DNA from 3 places in the Mycoavidus sp. B2-EB genome. Region 1 is predicted to be linked to each of the others. Evidence: predicted binding sites of a transcription regulator. Region 1 holds the regulator's gene; each other region holds the start of a gene.
What was found. The regulator HrcA, encoded in region 1, represses chaperone genes, less so after heat shock. The targets are predictions, from matches to a motif close to TTAGCACTCNNNNNNNNNGAGTGCTAA.
Positions count from the first base shown of each region.

Region 2: the regulator HrcA is predicted to act here: its motif matches at 2,026-2,052, upstream of MPB2EB_RS02150 (co-chaperone GroES).
Region 3: the regulator HrcA is predicted to act here: its motif matches at 1,808-1,834, upstream of rpoH (RNA polymerase sigma factor RpoH).

Region 1 is NZ_AP021872.1:124,907-129,195, reverse strand. Features, by position in the region: gene hemH (ferrochelatase) at 1-570, opposite strand, end outside; gene MPB2EB_RS00505 (recombinase family protein) at 580-1,140, opposite strand; gene hrcA (heat-inducible transcriptional repressor HrcA) at 1,399-2,427, opposite strand; gene MPB2EB_RS00495 (NAD kinase) at 2,627-3,550, shown strand; gene recN (DNA repair protein RecN) at 3,678-4,289, shown strand, end outside.
Region 2 is NZ_AP021872.1:474,714-479,002, forward strand. Features, by position in the region: gene MPB2EB_RS02135 (peptidoglycan DD-metalloendopeptidase family protein) at 1-49, shown strand, start outside; gene rpoS (RNA polymerase sigma factor RpoS) at 72-1,148, shown strand; gene MPB2EB_RS02145 (3'-5' exonuclease) at 1,145-1,921, shown strand; gene MPB2EB_RS02150 (co-chaperone GroES) at 2,151-2,444, shown strand; gene groL (chaperonin GroEL) at 2,492-4,141, shown strand.
Region 3 is NZ_AP021872.1:1,699,779-1,704,067, forward strand. Features, by position in the region: gene kdsB (3-deoxy-manno-octulosonate cytidylyltransferase) at 1-456, opposite strand, end outside; gene MPB2EB_RS07555 (fumarylacetoacetate hydrolase family protein) at 878-1,576, opposite strand; gene rpoH (RNA polymerase sigma factor RpoH) at 1,868-2,782, shown strand; gene clpA (ATP-dependent Clp protease ATP-binding subunit ClpA) at 3,068-4,289, opposite strand, start outside.

The sequences.
Region 1 (4,289 bases):
TTGCGCTGCAAGCGCATCAAGATACGGCATAAAATCCGCATAATGCCGAATTGTGCGCAATTCAGGCTGGTTACGCATCCGTTGTAATGCCGTAAACGCCATATCAAAAGCGGAGGCCGTAGTAGCTGCGCAATATTGCGGATACATCGGCAGCAGCAAGATGCGCTCAGCCCCGCGGTGTTTTAATTGCGTGAGCATCTGATGGATATTGCGCGTCCCATAGCGCATCGCATACGCCACATCGACGGTATAGCCTTGCGCATTAAGCCGCTGCTGCAACGCTTGAGCTTGTTGCGCAGTATAGACGTGCAAAGGCGAGCCTTCGGGCAGCCAGATTGACCTATATTTAGCCGCCACGGCACGCCCGCGCAAGGGCAAAATAATCAAACGCAAAATCAATTGCCAGATCAGCGCAGGAATTTCAATCACCCGCGGATCAGACAAAAATTCGGCCAGATAGCGCCGAATTGACCGCGGCGTTGGCCTATCTGGCGTACCCAGGTTAATCAACAACACTGCGACGCGCGATGAATGGCTTGGCTGACTCTGTGGTTCAAGCTCAACAGGCATTGGCATACGTTATTTCACGGTCCTCAAATATTGATACAACGTTTCCCGGCTGATACTAAAGTCGCGTGCGACCTGAGATTTTTGAGCGCCGCCCGCAATGCGACGGCGTAATTCAGTAATTTCAACGTCCGAGAGCGATCTTTTGCGGCCACGATAGGCACCACGTTGTTTAGCCAACGCAATACCTTCGCGCTGGCGCTCTTTGATCAGGGAGCGTTCAAACTCTGCAAATGCGCCCATGACAGATAACATCAGATTTGCCATTGGTGAATCTTCGCTGGTAAAACATAGATGTTCTTTGATAAATTCAATACGCACACCGCGTTGCGTCAACATTTGCACGATGCGATGCAGATCATCAAGATTGCGCGCTAGGCGATCCATGCTATGCACCACCACGGTGTCGCCAGTACGGGCAAAACTTACCAGTGCTTCCAATTGCGGGCGCTTAATATCCTTGCCTGATGCCTTGTCGGTGAAGGTGTGGTCAACCTGAACGCCTTCCAGTTGCCGTTCCGGGTTCTGATCGAAAGTGCTGACCCGGATGTACCCAATACTCTGTCCGTTCATGGCTTGCGTCTGCTGGTTCGTAAATGATGATTTCGCTCATTGCTCAAATTCCCTGAGAAATGTCAGGGAAGACTCTATTATCTTTTGCAAGGCATGTCAATAAATCAAAAATTTAACTCTATTCTGACGTAATTTGCAGAGAGAATCTGACATCCGCTCAGCGCCGCGGCAGCGCTAAATAAATTTTTAATTAATTTGCGCCGACTCAATTCCTCTCTCGGTTTCAGACAGGGCGAAACGAGGCGCTTTAACTTCGGGTTACCGTTGGCTCAAAGCTTGCGACAGCAACTTTGCTGTAATATCAACAATCGGAATGACGCGCTGATATGCCATCCGCGTTGGGCCAATTACGCCAAGCGTGCCGACCACTTGGCCATCGACCTCATAGGATGAAGTGACTACGCTCATTTGCTCAATCGGTACGAGATTGGATTCGCCGCCGATAAAAATCTGCACGCCTTGCGCGTGACTAGAGACTTCAAGCAGCTGTAATAAACTGGTTTTTTGATCAAAGATATCAAACAGCTTACGCAAGCGATCCATATCAGACGACAAATCCGCGACCTCAAGCAAATTCCGCTCCCCAGAGATCAAGACGGCTTCGCCCAAATCAGAATCGTCCGTACTGGCGACGACCGCTTCCTGCATGACGTGCATTAAATGCGTCATATCGCCGCGCAGCGCTTCAAGTTCCGCACGTAAGCGTTTACGCACTTCAGTAAAGCTCAAATTTGCATAATTTGCATTAATATAATTTGATGCTTCGCTGAGCTGTGCGGACGAGTATTCCTTTTGCGTCGCCATAATGCGGTTTTGCACATCGCCTTCAGGGGTCACGATAACCAGCAGAATGCGTTTTTCCGAAAGACGCATAAATTCAATCTGCTTAAATATATGGCTGCGCCGCGGCGTTAAAACCACACCCGCAAATTGCGACAAATTGGAGAGCACGCTCGCCGCAGCCGCCACGAGTTTATTCGGCTCGCCAGGCTGCAATCGTGTGCGCACCGTACTTTCAACCCGCGCATCATCTGTGGGCGGCTGAGCCACCAGCATGGTATCGACGAAGAGTCGATAAGCCCGTGGCGTGGGGATACGGCCGGCTGAGGTGTGCGGACTCACAATCAGCCCACTGTCCTCTAGATCAGACATCACATTACGGATGGTTGCGGAACTCAGCTCAAGGCCAGAATATTTAGAGAGCGTGCGCGACCCCACCGGCTGACCTTCGGCAATATACCGTTCAATCAGAGTTTTAAGCAGAGTTTTGGCGCGCGGGTCTAACATAGAACTAAATTGTAGCGCAATCGTCACAGTAACCGCGGATTCATCATGGTTTTTTTGGCCGATCGATCAAAATAAGATCAACGACTTAAAAAGCCTTATTGCCTAGTTAGGCAAACATGGTATGTTCCTCTTTCTGGGCGCAGCGCAACTTTATTTCCAAATGGTGCATCGTCTTTTTCAATCACGGCATAAGCCCACTATGCAAAACCACGCTCCTTTTAAAACCATCGCTCTCATCGGTCGCACCGATGCTCTACGGATTGGAGAGTTATTGGCGCTCTTGGCTAAGCGCATTCAGCAAGATGGCTTTGAGGTTGTGTTTGAAGCCAACACCGCCCGCGTCATTAACTTGGCAGCGTATGATGATTTAACGCGCTGTCCAATTTTGACGCTCACTGAGATAGGCCACCGCGCCGATGTTGCGATTGTGTTAGGAGGCGACGGCACAATGCTTGGCGTAAGCCGCCAACTCGCGTCTTACGGCACGCCATTGATCGGCATTAATCACGGGCGGCTGGGTTTTATTACCGATATCTCAATTAGTGAAATGCAGCAGGTTATCCCGACCATGCTAGCAGGTCATTTTGAACGAGAAGAGCGCGCCCTGCTTGAAGCACGCATCATGCGGGCTGGCGCACCCATTTACCATGCGCTCGCTTTTAATGATGTAGTCGTCAACCGTAGCGGCTTTTCTGGCATGGTCGAATTACGGGTTCAGGTAAACGGTTGCTTCATGTATGAGCAGCGTTCCGATGGCCTAATTGTCGCCACTCCAACCGGTTCCACGGCCTATGCATTATCATCGCAGGGGCCGATTTTGCATCCTCAGTTGGGTGGGATTGTCCTGGTACCTATCGCGCCCCACGCGCTATCAAACCGACCCATTGTATTACCTGATCATTCCGAGATCGCGATTCAGATCACCAGCGGGCGCGATGTGAATGTGAATTTTGATATGCAATCATTCACTGCTTTAGAGTTGGACGATACCATCGAAGTCCGCCGCTCCAATCATACGGTGCCTTTCTTGCATCCGCCAACATATAGTTATTATGCAACGTTGCGCAGCAAGCTACATTGGAGTGAACCGCCTTCATATGGACCTAATCTTAATATTGATTGAACTGCGCGCGCAGTTAGCCAAGCACTCTCTAACGACTGGCTAGCTGTAAATTAGATTTTGCGATATTCTCAAACTGCTTGCGATGCTTTGATTGCGGCAGCGAATTTTTTATGAGTCCGAGCTTAGGATGTTACGCTATTTATCGATTCGCGATTTTGTTATCGTCAACACGCTTAAACTTGAATTTGAGCCTGGTTTCACCGTATTTTCCGGCGAAACCGGGGCTGGCAAATCAATTCTCATTGATGCTCTAACCTTGGCGCTCGGTGCACGCGCGGATGCAAGCGTGGTGCGAGCGGGCCAGCCGCGTACAGAAATTACAGCTGAATTCATGGTCTCGGAGCAGGTGCGTTACTGGCTCAATGAGCACGCACTAGATGACGCTGAGCATGATAATTTGTTACTTCGCCGCGTCATTGATAGTGGCGGCCGGTCCCGCGCTTTTATCAACGGCACACCCGCTACGCTTGCGCAACTGCGGGAAATTGGCGAAATGCTGGTTGACCTCCATGGTCAGCATGCGCATCAACTGCTCATGCGCCCACAGGCGCAACGCACTCTGTTTGATCTACATGCCGGCCTTGCGCCACTCGCGCATGAAACAGCTCAGGCCTGGCACCGTTGGCACGATGCAATACGCGCAACCCAAACCGCACATGACGCAAACCGTGAGATTCAGCTTGAACGCGAACAACTTATCTGGCAGTTAGATGAATTGGACCAACTGGCCCCGCAGCCT
Region 2 (4,289 bases), 350 kb from region 1:
TCAGCGGGGTAAGCCAGTAGATCCAATGAAGTATTTATCGACTCCTTAATAAATTAGCTCTCTCAATCAATATGCCGAATTCAAAGCGTCAACAGCCGTACGATAGAGCCGATCCACTATTTGGTCAGCTTGATGATAGATTAAGCTCGGAAGAGACGCCTGACTTGCCATTTGAGCGTGGCAGTGAAGTGGCTGAAGATGTGCTGGACGAAAATGACAGCGAAAATACCCCGGATGCGGTAGCGATTGACGAACCCGACCCAAGTGATTTTGGTGCTTTGTTACGATCTGAGCTAACCGCAGACACGATTCAGCATTATCTGAACCGGATTAGCGCCAAGCCTTTGTTAACGGTTGAGGAAGAGCAGCGTTATGCAACGGGCGCGCAGCAAGGGGATTTCGAAGCGCGGCAAGTCATGATTGAGCGTAATTTGCGGCTTGTCGTTAGCATTGCTAAAGGATATTTAAACCGTGGCGTGCCGTTGCTCGATTTAATCGAAGAGGGCAATCTTGGGCTGATGCATGCGATTAGCAAGTTCGAGCCACAGCGGGGGTTTCGTTTTTCTACTTATGCGACTTGGTGGATTCGGCAAAGTGTTGAGCGTGCCATTATGAATCAAGCGCGCACAGTGCGTTTGCCGGTTCATGTGATCCGTGAGTTAAATCAAATATTACGTGCTAAGCGTCATTTAGAAAAAAGCACAGTAAATGCCGATGGTTCTCTTGAGCGACGCGATGCGAGCGTGGATGATATTGCTCATTTAACCGGCAAGACGGTTGATGAGGTATCTGATATTCTTGGCTTAAGCGAACGGACGACTTCGCTTGATGCGCCGCTAGAGCTCGATCCAGGAAGCAGTTTGCTGGACTTCTTATCTGACGAGCAGAGTCAATTGCCTGAGGCAAAAATTCAGCAGCGTGAGCTGGAAGAATTAATGAAGGCTTGGTTAGCGCGTCTGCCAGACAAGCATCGGCATGTGGTTGAGCGTCGTTTTGGCCTTGGCAATGTTGAGCCTGCTACGCTTGAGGAAGTGGCTGACGAGATGGAGCTGACGCGTGAGCGGGTGCGTCAAATTCAGCAAGAAGCCATGACGCGTTTAAAGCGTTATTTCATCTCCAGCGGCGTGCGCAAGGATGCTGTGCTGTGACCCCTATTTTAGTTTTTGATATTGAAACCGTGCCTGATATTGCAGGTGCGCGTCAATTGGATGATTGGCCTAGTGCTCTGTCTGATGAAGAGGTTGCGCAACGCGCGTTCGCTGCGCGCCGCGAAAAAACGGGCTCCGATTTTCTGCCGCATTATTTGCAACGGGTGGTCTCGATTGCTTGCGTATTCAGAGACCGCGAAGGCTTTCGGGTAAAGTCGCTGGGCACTAAGCACGATGCGGAAGCTACGTTGCTTCAGTTATTTTTCCGCGTCATCGAAAAATATTCTCCTCAATTGGTGTCATGGAATGGCGGAGGATTCGATTTGCCAGTCTTACATTATCGTGCTTTGGTGAATGGCGTCGCTGCCCCAAAATACTGGGACCTGGGCGAAGATGATCGAGATTTTAAATGGAACAACTACATCAGCCGTTACCATACTCGCCATACGGATTTGATGGATTTACTCGCGCTCTATCAGCCGCGCGCCAACGCACCGCTTGATGCATTGGCTAAACTATGTGGTTTTCCGGGCAAGCTGGGAATGGATGGGAGCCAGGTCTGGCAAGCTTTTAGCGAAGGGCGCATCGATGAAATTCGTGATTATTGTGAAACAGATGTCGTCAACACTTATTTAATGTACTGCCGTTTCCAGCACATGCGGGGAGGCTTTACGATGCAAGAATATGAGCAGGAAGTGATGCGGGTTAAAGAGGCGTTGGCGGTTGAGGCTGGCGCGCATTGGGTAGAATATCTGGCGGCTTTTGCGAGATAACCCCCCCCGCCTAGCGTATCTAAGCGCTGTGGCGAATCAGGATAATGATAAGGCTTGCGCCGTGCTCTTGAATTTGTGCCAATGTGTCTCCATATTCAGTATAATTAGCACTCGTTAGCCAGGAGTGCTAATAAATCTTCGCTTTTTGGCTCGGGGAATACTTCTCCCTATGAGCTTTAAAAATTTAGTTGTTCTCTAGTATTTCTAGTATTTATTGAGAGGAGTCTGTATGAAAAAGCTGCGTCCTTTGCACGATCGTGTCATTATCAAGCGTTTGGACCAAGAGACCAAAAGCGCCTCAGGCTTGGTTATTCCTGAGACGGCTGCTGAAAAACCAGATCAAGGTGAAGTGCTGGCGATTGGGCCAGGCAAGAAAGATGAGAAAGGTGCTTCGATTGCGCTAGATGTTAAAGTGGGCGATCGCGTGCTATTCGGCAAATATTCCGGTCAGTCCGTCAAGATTGACGGTAATGAGTTGCTGGTAATGCGTGAAGAAGACATTATGGCTGTGCTCGTTAGCTAAGCGTAGTTTTCAGTTCATCAAGTTAGAGAATTCAAGGAGTTTCAAAGATGGCAGCTAAAGAAGTTGTATTCGGTGATTTGGCCCGCGCTAAACTGGTTGAAGGCGTCAACATTCTAGCCAATGCAGTTAAAGTTACATTGGGTCCAAAGGGACGCAATGTTGTGCTGGAGCGTAGCTTCGGCGGCCCAACTGTGACTAAAGACGGGGTTTCAGTTGCGAAAGAAATTGAGCTCAAAGATAAGTTGCAAAATATGGGCGCGCAAATGGTTAAAGAAGTCGCGTCAAGAACCAGTGACAACGCTGGTGATGGCACGACAACCGCAACCGTGCTAGCGCAATCTATTGTGCGCGAAGGCATGAAATCCGTCGCCTCGGGCATGAACCCAATGGATTTGAAGCGCGGTATTGATAAAGCGGTTTTGGCCGCAGTTGAAGAATTGCGCAAAATCAGCAAACCCTGCACCACGACTAAAGAAATTGCTCAAGTGGGTTCAATCTCAGCGAACAGCGATGAGCTGGTTGGCAAGCTGATTGCCGAAGCCATGGAAAAAGTAGGCAAAGAAGGCGTGATTACGGTTGAAGATGGTAAATCGCTGGAAAACGAACTCGATGTAGTCGAAGGCATGCAATTCGATCGTGGCTATCTGTCGGGCTACTTTATCAACAACCAAGATAAGCAAGTGGCAGCTCTGGATAATCCATATGTGTTGCTGCATGACAAAAAAATTACCAACATTCGCGATCTGCTGCCTTTGCTTGATCAAGTTGCAAAAGCAGGCCGTCCATTGTTGATTGTCGCTGAAGATATTGAAGGCGAAGCACTGGCTACGTTGATTTTGAACAATATGCGTGGCTTCTTGAAGTCTGCCGCGGTAAAAGCGCCAGGCTTTGGCGATCGTCGTAAAGCCATGCTCGAAGATATTGCGATTTTGACGGGTGGCCAAGTGATTGCTGAAGAGACCGGCCATACGCTTGAAAAAGCGACACTGGCTGAGCTAGGTCAGGCAAAACGCATTGAAGTTGCTAAAGAAAACACCACGATTATTGATGGCGCAGGCGATGCGAAAAACATTGAAGCGCGGGTCAAACAAATTCGTGTGCAGATTGACGAAGCAACTTCTGACTACGACCGTGAAAAACTGCAAGAGCGCGTTGCTAAATTGGCAGGCGGTGTAGCGGTGATCAAGGTCGGCGCTGCGACTGAAATCGAAATGAAAGAAAAGAAAGCACGGGTTGAAGATGCACTTCATGCAACCCGCGCTGCGGTTGAAGAAGGCATTGTGCCAGGCGGTGGCGTGGCGTTGATCCGTGCGCGTCAAGTGGTTGCTAACTTGAAAGCCGATAACCACGATCAACAAGCGGGCATTAAAATCGTGCTGCGCGCGATGGAAGAGCCGCTGCGTCAGATCGTGGCAAACGGTGGTGAAGAAGCCAGCGTAGTGGTGGCAAAAGTGGCCGATGGCAAAGGTAACTTTGGCTACAACATGGCTTCTGGCGAGTACGGTGATTTGGTGCAAGCGGGTGTGGTTGATCCAACCAAAGTGACTCGCACTGCATTGCAAAATGCGGCCTCAATCGCTGGCCTGATCCTCACGACAGACTGTTCTGTTGCTGAGTTGCCTAAAGAAGATGCGCCTGCGGCTGGCGGTATGCCAGGTGGGATGGGCGGTATGGGTGGCATGGGCATGGATATGTAATGGCCTAGGCTTGCCTTTATTTGCGCTGCGCTCTTATGAGCATGGCGCAATTTTCTGCACAAAAAACCCGCATAACTGCGGGTTTTTTGTGCCCTCTTGATGAGATTTATCTCAAAATGTGAGCAAATCAAGCCGCAACCGCGGTACC
Region 3 (4,289 bases), 300 kb from region 1:
GGCGTCGAGTACCACTTTAACCACATTGGGATTAAAAATTTCTTCGATGCTCTTAATGGGGTGCGCAGCGCTCGCTAATGCGCAGCTAGGGTGTGTCGCCAAATGGGCTGCCATTGCTTGAATCAATGTAGGATCGATTAACGGTTCATCGCCTTGCACATTTACTATGATCTGGTCATCTGCCCAGTCCAGCTGGGTCGCAAGCTCGGCCAGCCGGTCGGTCCCACAGGCATGACTCTCTGCCGTCAACATAACCTCTATATTATATTGACCGGCGCACTCGACAATACGTGGAGAATCCGTCGCAATTATTGTACGTTGCGCGCCAGATTTCTGAGCGCGCAACGCCACATGTATAACCATGGGCTTATCGTCAATTTGGGCTAACGCTTTTTCAGGCAGTCGAGTAGACTGAAGACGAGCGGGGATTGCTACATCAAAATTTATAGTATTCATATAATAATTCCTGCACCAGAAGAGCTTGATAATAGTAGATTAAACATGATCCCATGCAACTTTTGCCTATTCAGGGTACCGAATTGTTGCGCTTTAAGGACTAATTTCATTTCACATCTTTTATAAGACCCTTACCATCGGCAGGCCAATTCGATAAATTGCCTCTCCATGCTTCCCTCTCCGCCCTCGACTCTCCAACGGTTAAATATCATGTCCCCAGCTGTCAAACAGCGCTCCAACGTCAGCGAAGATAAAATAGTGTTTAGTAGAGCACTGCGCTCCTTGCAGATTGCCCTGAAGGACGGCAGCAGCATAGGAAGTAAATCAGGGTATGAATTCGATAAAAACCCAACCAGCACGCGGCTGCCGCCTCCCCAAAACTAGTTTACTTCCCATCTTTATATTCTTTCCATAAAAGCATCTAAGTCACCTTAACCGCCAATTCGCCTAAACCGTCAATACCTGCCGTCATCAGGTCCCCCCTCACGATCGACCCTACGCCGCCGGGCGTCCCGGTATAAACCAAGTCTCCTGGCGCGAGCTCAGATAAGGTTGACAGATAAGATATAACATATGCAATCGACCAAATAAGCTGCGCCACATCAGCACGTTGCCGCTCAACCCCATTCACTTTGAGCCAAATTGCGCCCTGCTGACAATGGCCAACCTCCTCTACGCGATGGATCGGGCCCAGCGGCGCTGAAGCATCAAAAGCTTTGGCGCTTTCCCATGGATAGCCTTGCCGTTTCATTTCTGCTTGCAGATCGCGGCGCGTCATATCCAGACCCACTGCATAGCCAAACACATAATCAAGCGCGCGCTCAACCGGAATATCGCGGCCACGCTTACCCAGCGCGACCACCAGCTCCACTTCATGATGCACGTTATTTGAACCCGGCGGATAAGGAAATTGCCCGACTTTGCCTGGCGCCACATACAAGATAGCGTCAGCCGGTTTATGAAAAAATACTAAAGATGAAGACGGCGACACATGCCCCATCTCACGCGCGTGCTCTAGATAATTGCGGCCAATGCAGTAAATGCGGCGCACCGCGAAAGAGTCATTTGAATGCGCAATCGGCACAGTGATTAGCGGTGCTGCTGCAAATATTTCACTCATTATAATTTCTCAGCCTTATACGGATTGGTTGGCTCGACCTCGGCATATTATAGGTCTCTCGGCATTATAATTCACCCCCCTATCTCAATAGACTTAGGCCTTGCCTGAATCACTCAGGCAGCATAAAACTTCTGGCTAGATCTAGCGCCCCTAAAAATCCAAACCCGACCTTGCAGAAAAAAATTTCGCGAATAAAAACGCCCGCTCATAGAAAGACTTCTCTGGGGCAAATTAGCACTCTATGCAGAAGAGTGCTAATATTATAAAAAATACCTCTCTTAAGGAGCGTAAATGAATACAAAATCTGAATTAAAAAGATCCGAAGTAGGCGGGGCGCTGACTCTTGCTCCGACGATGCCAGTACTTGGCCAGCTAGGTGATCTTAATGCCTATATCCAAGCGGTTAGCCGTATTCCAATGCTGCACGTGGAGGAAGAGCAACAGCTCGCTACCGATTATCGTGAGCATGGTACGCTTGAATCAGCTCGCAAGCTGGTTTTATCCCATCTGCGCTTGGTTGTCTCAATCGCCCGCGGCTACTTAGGCTATGGATTGCCACATGCCGACCTGATTCAAGAAGGCAATATTGGTCTAATGAAAGCCGTAAAACGCTTTGATCCGCAGCAAAATGTACGGCTCGTCTCCTATGCCATTCACTGGATTAAAGCCGAGATTCATGAATATATCCTGCGCAACTGGCGGATTGTAAAAGTTGCCACCACCAAAGCTCAGCGCAAACTTTTTTTCAATTTACGCAGCCGTAAACGAAGCGCGCAAACGCTGACCTCGAGTGAAATTGACGCTTTAGCTAAAGCGCTGAACGTCAAGCACACTGACGTAGCGGAGATGGAAACCCGTATGACGGGCGGAGATGTCGCGCTAGAAGGACAAATTGAAGATGGCGAAGAATCCTTTGCGCCGATTGCCTATCTCACCGACACTCAACATGAGCCAACCGAGGTGCTGGCGAATCGCCAGTTTGACCGTTTACAAAGCGATGGCTTAGCCAGTGCGCTGGATACGCTTGATGCACGTAGCCGCCGGATTGTTGAGGCGCGCTGGTTAGATGTTGACGAAAATGGTTCTGGCGGTGCAACGCTGCATCATCTGGCAGCGGAATTCGGTGTCTCGGCCGAGCGTATTCGCCAAATTGAAGTCAGTGCTATGAAAAAGATGCGCAGTGCATTAACTGCTTATGCAGCTTGACGTCCTTGGCCTAAAAAGGGCCTTGGCCGCTTGATCAAAATCGCTCTAAATTATATTAATCTATTCTAATCTATCTGATATGAGCAGATTGGGCAGCACAGAGAGACGAGACAGGCTCTCTGTGCTGCTTCATAACGCACAGCCATCAACGACTCCCAATCGGATGCCTGATCGTTGAGGCTGTCCCTATTTTAAACGCCTAAATGCCAGCCCCCTCCCTCTTTGAGAATTATGAAAGCCGTTAAGCCACAGCTTCCAATGCATGCGAATCCCCCCCTTAAACCATCAGTCAATCTCCGCCGTTTCAGGGTTCGTATTATGTGACTCGCCATTTTCATCAAAAATAAGTTGCACTTTGTTCTGCTCGTCCACATCAACCTTAACGCGCCCCCCATTTGACAACTTACCAAATAGCAACTCATCCGCCAAGGCACGCCGGATAGCGTTTTGAATCAAGCGTTGCATCGGCCGCGCGCCCATGAGTGGATCGAAACCGCTGCTCGCAAGGTATTTGCGCAGCTTATCCGTAAAGATAACCTCCACCTTCTTTTCGTGGAGTTGATCTTCCAGCTGGATTAAGAACTTATCAACCACACGCAGAATAATTTCTGCGTTGAGTGAGTGGAAGTTAATGGTTGCGTCTAACCGATTACGAAACTCAGGGGTGAAGGTCTTTTTAATTTCGGCCATTTCATCCCCCGCTTCGTTACGTGTAGTAAAGCCAATCTTGGTTTTTTGCAGTGCTTCAGCGCCCGCGTTGGTGGTCATAATGAGAATCACATTACGAAAATCGGCTTTACGGCCATTGTTATCCGTCAATGTGCCATGATCCATGACTTGCAGCAAAATATTATAAATATCTGGATGCGCTTTTTCGATTTCATCCAGTAGCAACACGCAATGCGGCTTTTTCGTGATCGCCTCGGTCAAGAGGCCACCTTGATCAAAACCAACATAACCCGGCGGCGCACCGATTAAACGGCTGACCGCATGACGCTCCATATATTCAGACATATCAAAACGCGTCAGCTCGATGCCCAAGGTGAAAGCAAGTTGACGGGCGACTTCAGTTTTACCAACGCCGGTTGGGCCTGAGAATAGAAACGCGCCAATGGGTTTACCAATTTGACCCAATCCGGCACGCGCCATTTTGATTGCAGAGGCCAAGGCTTCAATCGCGGGGTCTTGTCCAAAGACCACGCTTTTGAGGTCGCGCTCAAGGGTCTGCAATTTGCTGCGATCGTCGAGTGAAACGCTTTGTGCTGGCACACGAGCGATTTTTGCAATAATTTCCTCGATCTCTGCTTTACCGACGATCTTTTTTTGTTTCGATTTAGGTAATACGCGTTGCGCTGCACCCGCTTCATCCAGCACATCAATCGCTTTATCCGGCAAATGCCGATCCGTAATAAAACGAGCCGATAATTCAGCTGCCGCAGATAACGCGGCACCAGAATATTTAAGACTGTGGTGTTCCTCAAGGCGCGACTTCAGCCCACGCAAAATC